Regions from separate parts of the Pseudarthrobacter sp. NPDC092202 genome, predicted to be linked through region 1. Evidence: riboswitches for the same ligand, from Rfam matches in the RefSeq annotation. Region 1 holds a riboswitch; each other region holds the start of a gene.
What was found. Region 1 has a riboswitch for cyclic di-AMP ahead of ACIQF4_RS05385 (LysM peptidoglycan-binding domain-containing protein). Riboswitches for the same ligand answer to the same signal wherever they lie in the genome.
Positions count from the first base shown of each region.

Region 2: linked by a shared signal. The riboswitch ahead of ACIQF4_RS19535 (NlpC/P60 family protein) and the one ahead of ACIQF4_RS05385 (LysM peptidoglycan-binding domain-containing protein) in region 1 are both predicted to bind cyclic di-AMP.
Region 3: linked by a shared signal. The riboswitch ahead of ACIQF4_RS14030 (M23 family metallopeptidase) and the one ahead of ACIQF4_RS05385 (LysM peptidoglycan-binding domain-containing protein) in region 1 are both predicted to bind cyclic di-AMP.

Region 1 is NZ_JBIVRG010000002.1:425,907-431,309, reverse strand. It holds gene ACIQF4_RS05395 (APC family permease) at 1-1,145, shown strand, start outside; gene ACIQF4_RS05390 (YdiU family protein) at 1,142-2,617, shown strand; gene ACIQF4_RS05385 (LysM peptidoglycan-binding domain-containing protein) at 2,752-3,603, opposite strand; cyclic di-AMP (ydaO/yuaA leader) riboswitch at 3,607-3,810, opposite strand; gene ACIQF4_RS05380 (dienelactone hydrolase family protein) at 4,081-5,052, shown strand; gene ACIQF4_RS05375 (lytic transglycosylase domain-containing protein) at 5,161-5,403, shown strand, end outside.
Region 2 is NZ_JBIVRG010000019.1:19,088-24,490, reverse strand. It holds gene ACIQF4_RS19545 (CPBP family intramembrane glutamic endopeptidase) at 1-231, opposite strand, end outside; gene ACIQF4_RS19540 (alkaline phosphatase) at 542-2,080, opposite strand; cyclic di-AMP (ydaO/yuaA leader) riboswitch at 2,611-2,809, shown strand; gene ACIQF4_RS19535 (NlpC/P60 family protein) at 2,815-3,615, shown strand; gene ACIQF4_RS19530 (transglutaminaseTgpA domain-containing protein) at 3,816-5,403, opposite strand, start outside.
Region 3 is NZ_JBIVRG010000009.1:24,564-29,966, forward strand. It holds gene serC (phosphoserine transaminase) at 44-1,174, opposite strand; gene ACIQF4_RS14025 (metal-dependent transcriptional regulator) at 1,478-2,173, shown strand; cyclic di-AMP (ydaO/yuaA leader) riboswitch at 2,280-2,521, shown strand; gene ACIQF4_RS14030 (M23 family metallopeptidase) at 2,532-3,356, shown strand; cyclic di-AMP (ydaO/yuaA leader) riboswitch at 3,493-3,666, shown strand; gene ACIQF4_RS14035 (C40 family peptidase) at 3,737-4,432, shown strand; gene ACIQF4_RS14040 (NlpC/P60 family protein) at 4,585-5,367, shown strand.

The sequences.
Region 1 (5,403 bases):
TCGTCACCTTCCTGGTGGCATTTGCCGTGGTCTGCTCGGGAATCACCAGCGCGTCCACGTCTGCGAACGTCCTGGCGCAGAACTTTTTCGGCGGCCTTGAGATCAATGGCTGGATGGGGGAGCCCGGGCAGGGAGTGATTACCGCGGTGGCCCTTGGATTCATGCTTGTCCTGGCTGCCATCAACCTGCGTGGCGTGGGGGAGAGCGTCAAGTTCAATGTTGTGCTCACAGTGGTGGAAATGGCAGCACTGTGCATCGTGATCGGTGTCGGGTTCTTTGTCATGGCCCAGGGGACGGGAAACCCGGGCGAAATCTTCGTCTTCAACGACTCCCAGGACAAGGGGCTCTTCCTCGCCGTGACCGCAGCGACGTCCATCGCGTTCTTCGCCATGGTGGGCTTCGAGGATTCGGTCAACATGGTGGAAGAGACCCAGAACCCCGAAAAGATCTTTCCCCGCACCATGCTCACCGGCCTGGGCATAGCAGTACTGCTGTACATGCTGGTTGCTGTGTCCGTGGTAAGCGTCCTCTCGCCTACGGAGCTCGAGGGAATCCGGGAAGCCGAAGGCGCTGCCCTGCTGGAAGTGGTCCACAAAGGCTCGCCGGACTTCCCGATCGACAGGGTCTTCCCCTTCCTGGCCGTCTTCGCCGTCGCCAACACGGCTCTCATCAACATGCTCATGGCCAGCCGGCTGATTTACGGCATGGCCCGCCAGCACGTCCTGCCCGGCGCCTTGGGGAAGGTCCTTCCCGTCCGGCGCACCCCGTGGGCAGGAATCGCCTTCTCCACAGTCCTGGCTTTGGGCCTCATCCTCTACGTCACCAGTGATCCCGAAAGCAACATCGTGGCCAACCTGTCCGGCACCACCGCCTTCCTGCTGCTGTGCGTTTTCACGGTGGTCAACGTGGCCTGCCTCGTGCTGCGCCGCAAACGGGATCCCCACCGCAAGGTGTTTTTCACATCCCCGGGCCCTCTGCCGCTCGTGGCCGCGCTGCTCTGCGCCTTCCTGGCCGGCCCGTGGGTTGGCAGGAACATCATCCAGTACCAGATTGCCGGCGGACTGATGGCCATTGGAGTCATCCTGTGGCTCATCACCTGGCTGATCAACCGGCGCACCAATGACGGCGATAGGGTTAATCCATGACTGCAGCAGCAGAATCAACTGTCACCTTCGAAGGCTTTTTTGCCCGCGACCTGCCGGAACTCGCCGTGCCCTGGCAGGCAGAGGAAGCGCCAGAACCCACGCTCCTGGTCCTTAACGAAGTCCTGGCCGGCGAGCTGGGGCTGGCTCCCGAATACCTGCGGACCACCGAAGGCGTCCGGCTCCTTTTGGGCAACCACGTCCCGGCGGGCGCCACGCCCGTCGCCCAGGCCTACGCCGGGCACCAGTTCGGCGGTTACTCGCCGCTGCTCGGCGACGGAAGGGCGCTCCTGCTCGGCGAACTTCCGGACGCCGGCGGCCGCCTGCGCGACGTGCACCTCAAAGGCTCCGGCCGGACACCTTTTGCCCGGGCAGGCGACGGCCGCGCCGTCGTCGGCCCCATGCTGCGCGAATACCTGGTGAGCGAGGCAATGCACGCCCTGAACATTCCCACCACACGGGCCTTGGCGGTTGTGGCCACAGGACGCCCGGTGCGGCGGGACACCATGCTGCCCGGCGCCGTTCTGGCACGTGTGGCCAGCAGCCATCTCCGGGTGGGCAGCTTCCAATACGCCCGGGCCACAGACAACATGGAGCTCCTGCGCCGGCTCGCGGACCACGCCATCAGCAGGCACTACCCGGCCGCAGCCCAGTCTGAAAACCCCTACCTGGAACTGTTCGCCTCGGTGGTTGCCGCCCAGGCCCGGCTGGTGGCCCGGTGGATGCTGGTGGGGTTTGTGCACGGCGTCATGAACACGGACAACATGACCATTTCGGGCGAAACCATCGACTATGGGCCCTGCGCCTTCATGGACGCTTTCAACCCCGGTGCCGTGTACAGCTCCATCGACGTCGGCGGGCGCTACGCCTACGCCAACCAGCCGGTGGTGGCCGAGTGGAACCTGGCGCGGCTGGCGGAGGCGATGCTGCCGCTCTTCCACGAGGACCAGGAACAGGCGGTCGCGCCCGCAGTGGAGGCGCTGGGGAAGTTCCGCGGCCAGTACAGCGACGCCTGGTTCGACGGCATGAAGGCAAAGCTGGGCATCGCCGCCGGCCCGGCCGGAAGCAAGGAAGGCGACGAGGCATCGGAACTGGTGGACGGGGTCATCGGCCTGCTCAAGGACGGACCTGTCGATTACACACAGTTCTTCCGGAGCCTTGGCCAGGCAGCCAGGGGAAACACCAGGCCGGCGCGCGGCATGGTCCTGGACCTCGCCGCCTTTGATGCTTGGGCTGAGCGCTGGGCCCGCCTCAAGCCCGACGCCGGTCTGATGGACAGCGTTAACCCGGTGTACATTCCCCGGAACCATCTGGTGGAGGAAGCGCTGGCAGCAGCAACGGAGGGGGACATGGGCCCCTTCAGCCGCCTCCTGGAGGTGGTGAGGTCCCCGTTCGAGGAACGCGAGGGGCTGGAACGCTATACCGAAGGTCCGCCGGAAGACTTCGGCACCTACCGGACCTTCTGCGGTACCTGAGGCGGGCACGGGAGAACCGCGCGGAGGAAGTCCCGGGGAGACAGAACAAGGGCGGCAGCCGGGAGAACCCGGCTGCCGCCCTTGTCTGGAGTGGCCTGGCCCTTACGGGCCAGCTGCGCCTGTGTCCGTGGTGACTATGCCACGCGGACGAAGGAAGCGCCGCTGAGCCAGCTGATGGAGTGAACCTCGGTCTGGTTGCCGTTCACGCCGCCGCTGACAACCTGGCCGTCGCCGGCGTAAACGCCCACGTGGCCGGCGGTGATCACCAGGTCGCCGGGGGCGGGGGTGCCCACGGTGGTGCCGTACTGGTAGAACTGGCCGGGGGCAAGGTCGCCGACGGACTTACCGACCGTGCGCAGGGCCTTCTCCACCATCGCGGTGCAGTCCTGGATCTGGCCCAGCTGGCCGTAGGCGTTGGCCAGGATGGCTGCTCCGGCGCCGCTGCCGGTCGCTGCAACCGGTGCGGACGCGTAGGACATGTTCATGCCGGTGTTCGCCGGGGTAGTAACAGCAGCGGTCTGGACCGGAGCCGGTGCCGGTGCTGCAGCCGGTGCAACGTAGGCTGCGGCCGGGGCGGCAGCAGCGGTTCCGGCGGCGGGAATCTGGATCTGGTCACCGGGGTAGATGATCGTGGAGACAGAAAGCCCGTTGGCCGACAGGACGTCATTCAGGCTGACGCCGTAAGCGGTGGCAATGGCACCAAGGGTGTCGCCCGATACAACCGTGTGGGTGTTGCCGGCTGCTGCGGCGGGGGCCGCGGCTGCCGGAGCAGGGGCGGCGTAAGCCTGGACGCTAGCGGTCTCGGTGGTGTCCGGACCGTTCACACCGGCGTGAGCCGGGGCTCCGACGCCGAAGGCAATGCCGGAGGCTGCTGCCACGGCGAGAGCCGGACGGCCCAGGGACTTGGCCGAAACAGACAGTCCCTCGATCACGAGGGAGCGGGCCGGGGTTGCGCGGTGACGGGCGGTGGTGGAATTTTTTGACACAGTTGATCGCCTCTCCCATGCCTGCGGGGTGAGCTGTCGGGTTCGGGTTGGAGATACCCGGCCGGTAGCTACTCCGAAAGGAACGGAGGCGCTATCGACTTAACCCCAAGGCCTTCAAAAAGGCCGCGGAAACTTGGTTCCCCCGTCCCTGCCAGCTGGAAAGCGATTGGTTCCCGGGTCAGTGGCAGGGCTCGGCATACTGATGGGAATGTCCCGTCTGAGAGGGACACCTGAAGACCATAACCCGACTTACCACCCATTGTCACATTTGGATAACATGCGAGGCGCGGCTCTCAATTACGCAATCAAGTGGATTTCGCCATCTCATGGCGATCCAGTCCAGCCAGGCAGGCGCGCCGGGTTTTTGAAACGTGGGATTTGTCACAAAGTAGTAAAGGAAGCGCCGCACCCGCCATGGGAGCTTGTTCTCACGTTCCCGGGGGAGGAGTATGTTCGGCACCCCGAGGAGGCACTGTGATGCAGCTTGGCAAGTATGAGAGATACCTGATTGAGGAATTCTTCGACGATTACAAGTCCGGTGCGCTGAGTCAGCGCACCTTTACCCGGCGCGTTGCGTTCATTACCGGCAGCATGGCGGCTGCAGCGGCGGCGATGCTGCTGGTGGGGTGTACCCCCAGCGAGGTGCCGCGGAGCACCGACCCCATGCCCACCCCGGAGCCGTCCCCGACGTCCGCTGCCGGTACGGCGGGATCGGGAGCGGTGCCCGGGGCAAAGAGCCCGCTCTCCGTTCCGGAGGGGGAGCCAGGATTGACGACGGCGTCCATCCAGTTTCCGTCCGGCAGCGCCTCCGTCAGTGGGTACCTGGCCAGGCCGGAGCGGGAAGGGCGCAGTCCTGCCGTGCTGATCTGCCACGAGAACCGCGGGCTGACGCCCCACATCGAAGACGTGGCCCGCCGCTTCGCGAAGGAGGGATACGCCTCCCTCGCCCTGGACCTGCTCAGCCGTGAAGGCGGGACGGCAGGCATGGACCGCGATGCTGTTCCCGGTGCGCTCACCCAGGCAGGCGCCCAGCGGCACGTCGCCGACTTCGCAGCGGCGTTGGAGTACCTGCGTGCCCAGGACTTCGTGGAGGGCGGACGCATCGCCATGACCGGCTACTGTTTCGGTGGCGGCATCACCTGGCAGGCGGCAGCGGAACTGGACGGGCTGAAAGCTACCGCGGCGTTTTACGGGCCCGCACCGGACCTGGCAAAGGTGCCGGACATCAGGGCAGCCGTTTTTGGCGTCTACGCTGAACTCGACCAGCGCATCACCGGCCCCATGCCCGCACTCAAGGATGCACTGGCAGCATCCGGCGTTGTCCACCAGCTCACGGTCTACCCCGGGGTGGACCATGCCTTCCACAACGACACCGGGGACCGCTACAACGAAGCCCAGGCTACGGCGGCGTGGAACGACACCCTTGCCTGGTTCAAGGAACATCTCTAAGAAACGGGCGTCCCGGCCCTGTTCCGCGAAACCGAACTTCCTCCGCTCCATAACGATGTAGAAACGCCCTCCTTCAACCTGCGGATCAAGGCGGTAGGCTTCCGGACTATGTCCCGGTTCGTCACCAAATCCAGGGCGCCCCTGCCCGTGGCGCTTCTTTCGTGTGCCCTGGCAGGAAGCCTGTGGCTGGTGCCGGCAGCCGCCGCGGACAGCAGTCCCGGGGATTACCCGTCCTGGGAGGAGGTGCAGGACGCGAAGGACAGCGAGGCCGGGAAGGCCGCGGAAATCGCCAAGATTGATGGCCTGCTCTCCGGCCTCCAGGAGCAATCCGAGGCCGCCGGCTCCGCAGCG
Region 2 (5,403 bases), on a different contig from region 1:
CGCCAGAACGACAGGTACCAGCGCGAAGAAGATCTCCAGCAGTTGATATGTCAGATCAAAATATTCGCGGGTGCTTTGGGAGTTGTTGAGCGTGGAGGTGCCCTGGGCCAGCGGCGCGCTGGTGATCTTGTCCAGAAACTGCACCACGGAGTAAACGGCGGACTGTCCTAACGACAGTCCCAGGACTATCAGGACTTCAATCCGCAGACGGCGGCGGGAGGGAACGAGCATGGTCCTATTCTTGCCTGCAGTTGCCGGGTCTCTGCCGGGATGCCACAAGGAAGTCCATCCGCGCCCGGCCCGGCTACCGACCCTTTTCTACTGGCCGTCAGCCAGTGGCGGAGGGGGAAAAACAAGCTCCCCCAGGAGGCTCCCGGGTTCAGTTGTCCTTAATGTCGACGCCTTGGCAACAGCTTGGACCGGGCTTTATCGAGGTCCCCGTTATCCTGCATCACCTGGCCCGGCGGGTTGAGGCGTGCGGAAGCCTCGTCGGGCTTGGCCGTGGCCGTGGCAGGTTTGCAGTTCTGGTTTTCCGCTGCGGTCAGCCCAGGACGCCCAGGGCGTTACCTACGATGTCGAACAAATCGGTGTTGTCCACGCTGCCCTGCAGTTGCTCCGAGCCTGGGCCGTAGGCGTAAACGGGCACGTCTGCACCGGAGTGGTTGCCGGAGGCGTAGCTCAGCCAAAGACTGGCTTCCTTTGAACCGTCCTTGACTTGGGGCGGGTCGCTCGGCGTCCGGAAGGTGGCAGGGCCGAAGTTTTGCTGGTCCTTTGCGCCTGCACCGTTGCTGATACCGGTTGAACGTTCCGGGTCCTTGAAGTTTCCGTCGGACCGGGTCGGGGTGGAGTTATTGGCGGCGTTCCCGGAATCGACGTTGACCGGGGGCGCGGCTGCTTCGGCGTTAGTGAAGGAGCCCTTTTCGATGATGTGGAAACCGCCGGTTTCGTGGTCGGCGGTAACAATGACCAGGGTATTGCCGTCCTTCTTGGCGAAGTCCAGGGCTGCGGCGACGGCATCGTCGAAGGCCTTGACTTCCTCCAGTGTCTGGGCCGCGTCGTTGTCGTGGGACCGCTTGTCAATCAAGGAACCTTCAACCTGCAGGTAAAAACCCTTGCCGCTGCTTTCCTGTTGCTGGTTTAGAAGCTCAAGAGCTTTCTTTGTCATCTCCGGCAGGGACGGCTCCTTCGCCTGGGGAGCTCCGGGGTCGTCCTGCTTGGCTTTTTCAACGGTCAGGTTTCCCTTGTTGAACAGGCCAAAGACCTTCTCCCCCACGGCTCCGTTCAGGTCGTCCCGGGTCGCGGGAATCTGGCTGGAAACCGAACCCAGGATCGAGTAGCCCTGCTCCTTCAGCTCGGTTTCATCCGAGGCGTCAAAGCGGCGCAGGCCGCCGCCGAAGATGATGTCCGCGGTACCGTTGCGGGCGATCTGGTCTGCGATCGGGGTTACTCGGACATCACTGGTCGGCAGCGGCTCACCGGTGATCTCTGTGTCCTGGCACGCGTCCGCGGAGTAGTCCGGTCCCTGGCAGCCGCGGGACAGGACGTGGCTCATCTGCCCGGCCGGGGACGCGTCGGTAATTTCGGCCGTGGAGACACTGCCAGTGCGGTAGCCGGTCTGCTTGGCCAACTCCATCATGGTCGGCACCACATGGCCCGTGGCATCCACCCCGAGGGCGGCGTTGTAGGTTTTCACCCCGGAGGCCCACGCCGTGGCTGCAGCGGCGGAATCGGTGACCAGTTCCGGGGCGAAGTCAGACTGCCCCGGCTGGCCGGAGTTTTTCTGCACAGCATAGGTACTGACAGAACCGTGGGCCGGGAGGGTTTCCATAACCAGCCTGCCCTCGGCACCGTAGAAACGCTCCCTGCCGGCAGTGACTTGGGTGCGGCCCATGCCGTCACCAAGCAGATATATAACGTTCTGGGCTGTGCCAGGTGCCGGCTTGGTGGCGGTAAACACCGCGGACGAGATCAGCCCGGTGGCCACGACGGTGGCCACGACGGCTGCCAGGACGACCCAAATGATCCTGCGTCTTTTCCGTGCAGGGTCGGCGGGCGTGACGTCGGCCGGAACTTGTGTCATCGGAGGGTGCTTTCCTGTCAGGGGCGGGGGGCTATATCGCCTTTGCCTCAAACCGTACCGCGGCCATAGCACTACCCGAGGGTTTCTCGAGCCAATGGAAATAGATCCGTTCAGAAAGGATACGCATGTTCCGGGGCATTGAATCAGTTAAGGACAACCCGGCCTTCATCCGGCTGGCCCGCCCGGTCCTACCAACCGGTGCGCCCATCAGTGGGGCCTGTTCCAAAGGCAGCCGCTGAACAGAAGCCTTTTAGCGGCGGCGAAGACGGAATGCACTTCCGGCTTCGCCTTCGTCTTCTTCCAAAGCATGTTTCAGACTTCACAAATGATTATGTGGCCGACCGGGCAGGAAGACGGGCCGTTCTTTTTCGACTCCCGGCGGGCGGCGGCGCGATTGTTCAGCCCCCGTCCTTAGCGCCGTCCTTCAGGTATTCGGACGGGGGATCGCTGCTTTGCGTTATGCAAATGTGACAACGCCGTGGTTTTTGCAGTAGGGTCGGACGCGTGCCGGTCTCAGAATGCGGCACTCCTGAGCAGATTTGCCTAACTCTGCCGCTGCCCCGGGATCCCTTCGCAACATTCGTCCGGCAGAGACGGGGAAACCACATGACGGCCTGCTTCGGGCGGGCCTTGGGGTGAAGCCGCGCCTCCTGCCTTGCGCTGGAGATGCGGCCGGGTGTCTCCCATCCGAATCCGACAGCTAACCTCGCAGGCAGTGGGAGAGGCCCTTTTTCGTGTCTATTCGCCGTGCTCACGGCCGCCACCGCGCGGTCCCCGTTCAGACCAGTGCCCTTGCGGTCCTGTCCAAATCCGTCGCTGAAAACGCCGGCGGTGTGGGCCGTCAGGCCGCCGTCATCGCGGCAGCTTCCGGGCTCGTCCTGACCAGCGGCCTTGCAGCGCAGGCAGCGGACGCGCCGGCCCAGCGGGACACGGAGCCGACCTCGACCCTGGAGCTCGCCAGCCAGGTCCAGGCCCCGCTCAGCGCAGACGCCACCGTCCAGATCTCCTTCGAACGTCCCGCCGTGAAGACCACGCCGGCCCCTGTCGTGGAAGCGCCGAAACCGGTCGCCGTCCAGGCCCCCAAGGCAGCCGCTCCGGCCGCGCCCGCCGCCGTGAAGGCTGCTGCGCCGGCCAAGGCCAAAGCCCAGGTCACTGTCACCCCCGCCCCTGCTGCCGCGCCGGCAGCCGCCCCGGCGGCCGCTCCGGCAGCAGGTGGAGTCAACGCCACCATGGTCTCCTCGGCCTACGCGCAGATCGGCATGATCCAGGACTGCACCCGGCTGGTGGAAAACGCCCTGAACGCTGCAGGGATCCCCGTCGGTGACCTCGGTCCCATGCAGTTCATGAACTACGGCACCGTGGTCTCCGATCCCCAGCCCGGGGACATGGTCATGCAGCCCGGCCACGTCGGCATCTACGTCGGCAACGGCCAGGTCCTCAGCTCCGGGCTGAACGGCAAGAACGAAACCGCGGTCCACCCGCTGACCTGGATGACGTCCAAGGGCGCCGTCACCTTCGTCCGCGCAGGCAAATAAATCCACTGAAGGCCGGTCATTCGGTGCCTTGGGGGCGGCGAATCACCGGCCTTCAGTATCGCTTGAGCAGCACCCGCCGCGAATGCTGTTCCTGGAACTACGGCCTGTCCGCACTGACCAGCCGACCGCTTAGTAACGATTTGGACACGGCCTGCACGGCTTCTTCTCCTCAGCGTCCAGCCCTTGCCTTGTGCACGAGGTCAGTATCGGCGTCGTAGCGATCGCGGCAGGAGCCTGGCTCTCAGGCGCGCCGGCAGGGTCTTCGAACCCCACAAAGCCCGCCTGACTTCCTGGACATCGGCCCAGGTTGGAGACACCGTCCCGGGTACGGGTTGTACCTTCGCAGCAGCGTACATTTGCATCTCAAAGGCGTGGCGGAGCCTGGTCAGTGAGTCGACGGCCTGGCTGTTGAACCGCGCCTGCTGCATCAGTCGGCTGGTAAAAGCCCGCGGTGTTTCTGCCGCGCCCGGAGTGTAGCCATGGTCAACGGCGCTTTCCGTCGTCTCGGCCCAGGCGATGCTGGCTGCTTGTTGCGGATTCGACCTGAGAAAGCGGCGCTTCCGTCCACCGGATCTGGCGGCGCGGATCAGGAAGGGCGCGGCGGCCAGAAACAGCAGGACCAAGGCCACCACCGTCATGCCGGGCTCCACGCCGGAAGGGATGGGCGTGCCCGGCGTGCCGCTGCCCGAAAGTCCCGGGGCAGGAGTCGGGGATGTCCCGGTGTCCGGCATGGATAAGCCGTCGGGTCTGAGGTCGTCTTCTACCGGGAGGTTTGGAGGAGTTGCCGGTTGCTGCGCGTAGTCCGGGACCACGCCGCGGGAGGGTGTCGGTTCGAACCTCACCCAGCCGGCACCGCGGAAGTACAGCTCAGGCCAGGCATGGGCATCCTTGGAATCAACGGCGAATTCGGGCAGCTGTTCACCGCCAACCATAACGGTGTTTCCGGTTGGTTCCCCTGGTGCATAACCGACTGCGACGCGGCTCGGGATCCCGGCCAGCCTTGCCATGACAGCCATGGCACCGGCGAAGTGGACGCAGTAGCCGGCTTTTACCTCAAGGAACCGTCCAATGACTTCAAGGCCGGTGCCATCGTAGTTTCCTTCAACAGGGGCCTGGAGGGAGTAGGTGAAGTCACCGCCGCGGAGGTAATTCTGGATGGCCATTGCTTTGTTATAGGGGTTGATCAAGTCCGAGGTGAGGTTCGACGCCGTTTCCCTGACGACTGTCGGAAGATCCTCGGACAGGTAACTAAACCGGGCGTCAACTTCGTCATTCCCCACAGGTGCGCTGCCGGCAAGGACTTCACGCGTCAATTCCGGTACTGAACTGGTCACCTGGTAGCTTTGCCCGGCCGAAGTTTCCCCTGTAGCCGACAATACCGTCAGTGTTCGCGGATCCCATGTCCACCGGCCGTCGACTCCCGTGATGCTCAGTGGGGCATAGGGGGCGAGCAACCATGGACTCGTAAAGCTTCGGGTATCGATCCGGGTGGTGGTCAGGTTCCCGCTGCCGACCGGAAGGCCGGCACTGATGCCCATCTGCCTGATCCCGGTGCGGCGGGAATCCATGCGCTGGTCCGGTTGCCATCGCCTTCCCGAGAAGTCCTCCAGCGTTGTCAGCCGCAGATACAGTGGCTCATTGGCGGTGGTGGCATAGGTGATCCGGCCAGAACCGTCGGGCTCCCGCAGGGAGTTTCCCAGGGTTACGCTCGGGTCGAGCCCGGATGCTGCCGTCCACCATTGCAGGCGGGATCCCTGCGGAAACGTTCCTGTGGTGAATCCCGGGACC
Region 3 (5,403 bases), on a different contig from region 1:
CCGCGACCCTTTGGTGAGCCGCGGCCGGACTGCCGGCGGACCGCTACTTGCGCAGTTCGCCCACCACGAAGTCGATGCTGGCCAGCAGCGCAGAAACGTCGTCGGGCTCGATGGCCACGAAAGTGGCGATGCGCAGCTGGTTGCGGCCGAGCTTGCGGTAGGGCTCGGTGTCCACGACGCCGTTGGCCCGCAGGACCTTTGCCACCACGGCTGCATCCACTGACTCGTCAAAGTCGATGGTGGCGATGACGTTGGAGCGCTCGTCCGGGTTGGTGACGAACGGGGTGGCGAATTCGGAAGCTTCGGCCCAGCTGTAGATGCGGCCGGCGGAATCGGCAGTGCGCGCGGCGGCGAAGTCCAAGCCGCCGTTGCCGTTCAGCCACTGCACCTGTGCATCCAGTGTCACCAGGGTGGACAGCGACGGCGTGTTGTAGGTCTGGTTCAGCCGTGAGTTGTCGATTGCGGTCTGCAGGTCGAGGAAATCGGGGATCCAGCGGTCGGTGGACTTGATACGCGCCGCGCGGTCCAGGGCGGCGGGGGAGAACAGGCCAAGCCAGAGTCCGCCGTCGGAGGCAAAGTTCTTCTGCGGGGCGAAGTAGTAGACGTCGCTCTCCGCCACGTCCACGTCCAGGCCGCCGGCGGCCGACGTCGCGTCGACCAGCACCAGCGCGCCCTCGTCGGCACCCGCTACCCGCTTCACGGGGGCGGAGACGCCCGTGGAAGTCTCGTTCTGCGGCCAGGCGTAGGCATCGACACCCGCTTCAGCCTGGGCAGCAGGGCGCGTACCTGGTTCGGATTTGATGATTGATGAGGCATCCAGGAAGGGCGCCTTGTTGGTGGCGGCAGCGAACTTGGACCCGAATTCACCGAACGAGAGGTGCTGGGCCTTCTGCTCCACCAGGCCGAAGCTGGCAATGTCCCAGAACGCAGTGGAACCGCCGACGCCGAGGACCACTTCATAGCCCTCGGGGGCACGGAAGAACTGGCTGAGGCCCTCGCGTACGGACCCGACCAGGTTTTTCACCGGAGCCTGCCGGTGCGAGGTTCCGAGGATGGTTTTGGAAGCAGCGGAAAGCGCATCGATCTGCTCCTGCCGGACCTTTGACGGGCCGGCGCCGAACCGTCCGTCCTTGGGCAGGAGGTCGGCGGGAATAGTGATGCTGTTTTCGCTCACAGGTGCTCCAATGTCGGCGTGGACGCGGTTGGGGTCCGGACGGGTGGTTGGTTGGCGGACAGTCGGCTGTGACTGCGACTTTCGGCCCCCCTCATTCTGCCTGAACAGGCGGTGGGGCGGGAACCGGCACCGTCATAGTCCAGAAATTGAGACAGAGACCAAGACGTTGGGACGGGCCCCGGCGGCGGCCGCCAACTATTCGGACAAAGTCAAAATAGGCTAAGCTTTCCAACGGACTACGTCGCGCGGATGGCGATATACGGTGGGACAACGCAAGGTACTGCGCTCGAGGAGCTGAGCTGGATGACGGATCTGATCGACACTACGGAGATGTACCTTCGGACCATCTTGGAGCTTGAGGAAGAGAACATCGTTGCCCTCCGGGCCCGGATCGCCGAACGCCTGCGCCACTCAGGACCCACGGTCTCCCAGACCATCGGCAGGATGGAGCGGGATGGCCTGGTGGTTGTCTCCGGCGACCGGCACCTGGAGCTGACGGAAACCGGCCGGAAGCGCGCTACCGAAGTGATGCGCAAGCACCGGCTGGCGGAGCGGCTGCTGGCGGACGTTATCGGCCTGGACTGGGCGTACGTCCATGACGAAGCCTGCCGCTGGGAGCATGTTATGAGCGAACGCGTGGAGCGGCGCATCTACGAACTGCTTGACCATCCGACCGAGTCACCGTACGGAAACCCTATCCCTGGCCTGGCTGCCCTTGGGGGCCAGGCGTCCGCAGGCTTCGCTGACGGCGCCATCAGCCTGCTTGAAGCAATGAAGTCCTATGGCCCGGCGTCGGAGGTGACCGTAAGCCGGTTGGCTGAGCCGATCCAGGTGGAGCCCGAGCTGCTGGTCCAGCTGGACGAGGGCGGAATCCGTCCGGGAGCCGCAGTCTCGCTGGAGCGGGTGGGGGACTACATTTCGGTCCGGGTGCCCGGCATCGAAGGTGCGCTGGAGTTGCCGCCTGAGGTGGCGGCCCACGTCTTCGTCGCCATCCGGTAACTCCCGCGCTGTACCCGCTCGGAGCGCATCAGCCAAAGATAACGGAATTGTTACTTTGGGCCTTCTGGCCCTATAGTTAAACGCAAGCGTAGATACTAAAGCGTTACCTGATCCGGAGCCGAGCTCTGCCAGCGGATCAGGTGCACGAGTCATTACTGGCAGAGGCGGGGGAACCACAACCGGCAGACGGGGGACTGCCTTGGGGTGAAGTCCGTCAGCAGCAAGCCTCTTCCAGTGAAGGATCCTTCCGGGGATACCTCTGTGCCGGGCTTGCCTAGGCGGACCGGGTCTTTGAACTCTCTGACCCGAATCCGACAGCTAACTTCGCAGGCTTTCCAGAGAGGAACCCTTCTTGTCCATAGAGACCCCCAAGGGGCGCCGCCGCGCGGCGTCTCCCGTTTCAACGCCGCGCGTTGTCGAGGTCATCACCACGGAACGCCCCCGCGATCCGCACCGTGACGCCCGCCGCCGTCGAGGACCCTTCCGGCAGATCACCGAATTTGCCGCAGCCAGCGGGATCGCACAGAAGGCCGGAATCGCTCTTGCTGCCACCGGCCTGGTGTTGACCGTGACCGTTCCGGCAACAAGTCCCGTCATGGCAACCGACAACGCAAGCGGCGTTACCCCGGTGGCAGCATCTGCTGTTACCCCGCAGCCGCAGGTATCCGCGGAGGCCGGCGCCCAGATCGACTTCAGCCGCTCTGCCGTGGTGACCCAGGCAGACCCCGATGGCAAGCTGAAGCAGCTGCTCAGCGCCCAGTCCGCAGGTTCGGTGTCCCGCGCGGCCTCGGCCGGAAGCCTCGGCGCTCCGCTGGCCGCGCTCTCCACTGCCTCCGCGTTCGGTTACCGGGTCAGCCCCATCACCGGCGGCGCGGGTGACTTCCACCGCGGCCAGGACTACGTTGCCCAATGCGGCACCTCGGTGCTGGCGGCTGCCACCGGCACCGTAACGTTCGTGGGCTGGCACCAGTACGGCGGTGGAAACCGGGTGGTGGTGGACCATGGCAACGGCCTGGAAACCACGTACAACCACCTTTCGTCCATCAGCGTCACGGAGGGACAGACGGTCTCCCGGGGCGATGTCCTGGCCCTCAGCGGAACCACGGGTGCTTCCACCGGCTGCCACCTTCACTTCGAGGTGCAGGTCAACGGCGAAGTCGTCGATCCCACGGGCTGGCTGTAGTCAAATGATGGTTTGCTATCGAATCATCGTGACCCGCCGTGACCTGAATGTGACATTCACCGAAAACTGCTGTACCGTCTAACTCGCGTCAACTTTTCCGAAGTTGACGCTCTTGTGCGGATTGCCTAGCTCTGCCACCGCTCAAGGTCCGTTCGCATTTCATCGTCTGGCAGGGGCGGGGGAACCAATTTTGGTCTTTGCTTCAGCGAAGGCCTTGGGGTTAAGTCGCAAAACTTCCTTGGAAGCCGCGCGGCCGGGTGACTCCCATCCGAATCCGACAGCTCACCTCGCAGGCATTGGGAGAGGCTACCTTCGTGTCTTCACGCCATCATTCTGCGCGCCACCGTGCGCAAACGGTTCGTACCAACCCCTTGGACACAGTGTCCAAGGCTGTTAGTGCCAATGCCGGGACAGTAGGTCGCCAGGCTGCGGTTATCGCAGCTGCTTCCGGTCTCATCCTCAGCATGGGCCTGCCTGCCAACGCCGCGGACACCACCGCCGGCGTTTCCGCTTCCACCGAGTCCGGGTCTGCCCAGTCCGCCCTGGCGGTCACCGCAGCACCCACCGCGACTGTCTCCTTCGAGCGTCCCGTGGTGAAGACCACCGCCGCACCGAAGCCGGCTCCCGTGCGGGCGCAGTCCACCGATTCGGAGGACCGCACTGCTGCCGCTACCCGGACGGCCTCCACCGCAGCGGCTCCCGAAGCTGCAGCTGAGAAGCTGGCAGAGACGGTTTCCTCGGCCTCTACCTCCGGCATTGCCGCACTCGCATACACCGGCATCGGCCGTCCCTACGTCTGGGGAGGCACCACCCCCAACGGCTGGGATTGCTCAGGGTTCACCCAGTGGGTCTACGCCCAGGCCGGCATCAGCATCCCGCGCGTCAACGCCTGGACCGCAATGACGCCCACCTCCACTCCGCAGCCGGGTGACCTGGTTATGCAGAACGGTGGCGCGCACGTGGGCATCTACGTGGGCAACGGCATGATGATCAGCGCGCTCAACCCCTCCCAGGGCACGCTCCTCCACTCGGTAGCCGCCACCGGAAGCTCCGCCTTCTTCACGATCAACAAATAGTTCTTGGGCCTTCGGGCCCAAGAACTATTTCTTTGCACCCCTTTCCACACACCACATCCCCGTTCGGGGCCTGCCGGCGTACCCCCAAGATGCCGGCAGGCCCAGACCCCTTGGTGCCCACAACGGCCTGAGGAAAACGAAAGAGAGAACTGATGACTACTCGTGCCACCGCACGGCATCGCGCCGAAGTCACCAAGACCAACTCAATCGCTGTTATTGCCAAGGCTGTTGGCGACAACGCCGGTGGCATGGGCCGCCAGGCAGCGGTTATCGCCGCCGCTTCCGGCCTGGTGCTCACCAGCGGCATCGCTGCAAACGCAGCTGACTCCAGCGTCCAGCGCGACTCTGCCCCCGCGTCCACCCTGGAAGTAGAGTCCTCCGTCGAGGCGCCGATCTCCGCTGCCTCCACCATCGCCATCACCTTCGAAAAGCCGGCCGTTACCACCACGCCCGCGCCTGTCGTCGTTGTCGAGGAAGAGCCCGCGCCTGTTGAGGTCAAGGAAGCCGAGCCGGCTCCGGCCGCCGCCCAGCCTGCTGCAGCCCCCAAGGTAACCGCCAAGGTAACCACAGCCTCCGCGCCCGCTGCAGCTCCTGCTGCTTCCGCCAGCGGCAAGGGCGCAGCCATCCTCTCGGCAGCGTACGCCCAGCTGGGTGTCACCCAGGACTGCACCATGCTGGTCACCAACTCCCTGGCAGCAGTGGGCATCAACTTCCACGACTGGCCCGCAGGCTACCTCTCCCTGGGCCGCACCGTAAGCGCCGCCGAAGCGCAGCCCGGCGACCTGATCTACTACGCAGACGGTGGCGCAGGCATGGCCCACATCGCTGTCTACGCGGGCAACGGCCAGGCCGTCCACGGTGGATACAACGGAAACCAGACGGTCGTCTTCAGCGCCAACGTTGGCTCCGGCCCCGTTTTCATCCGCGTGAACTAATTAGCTCCGCGCTAGGCCGTCCCACAGGGGCGGCAC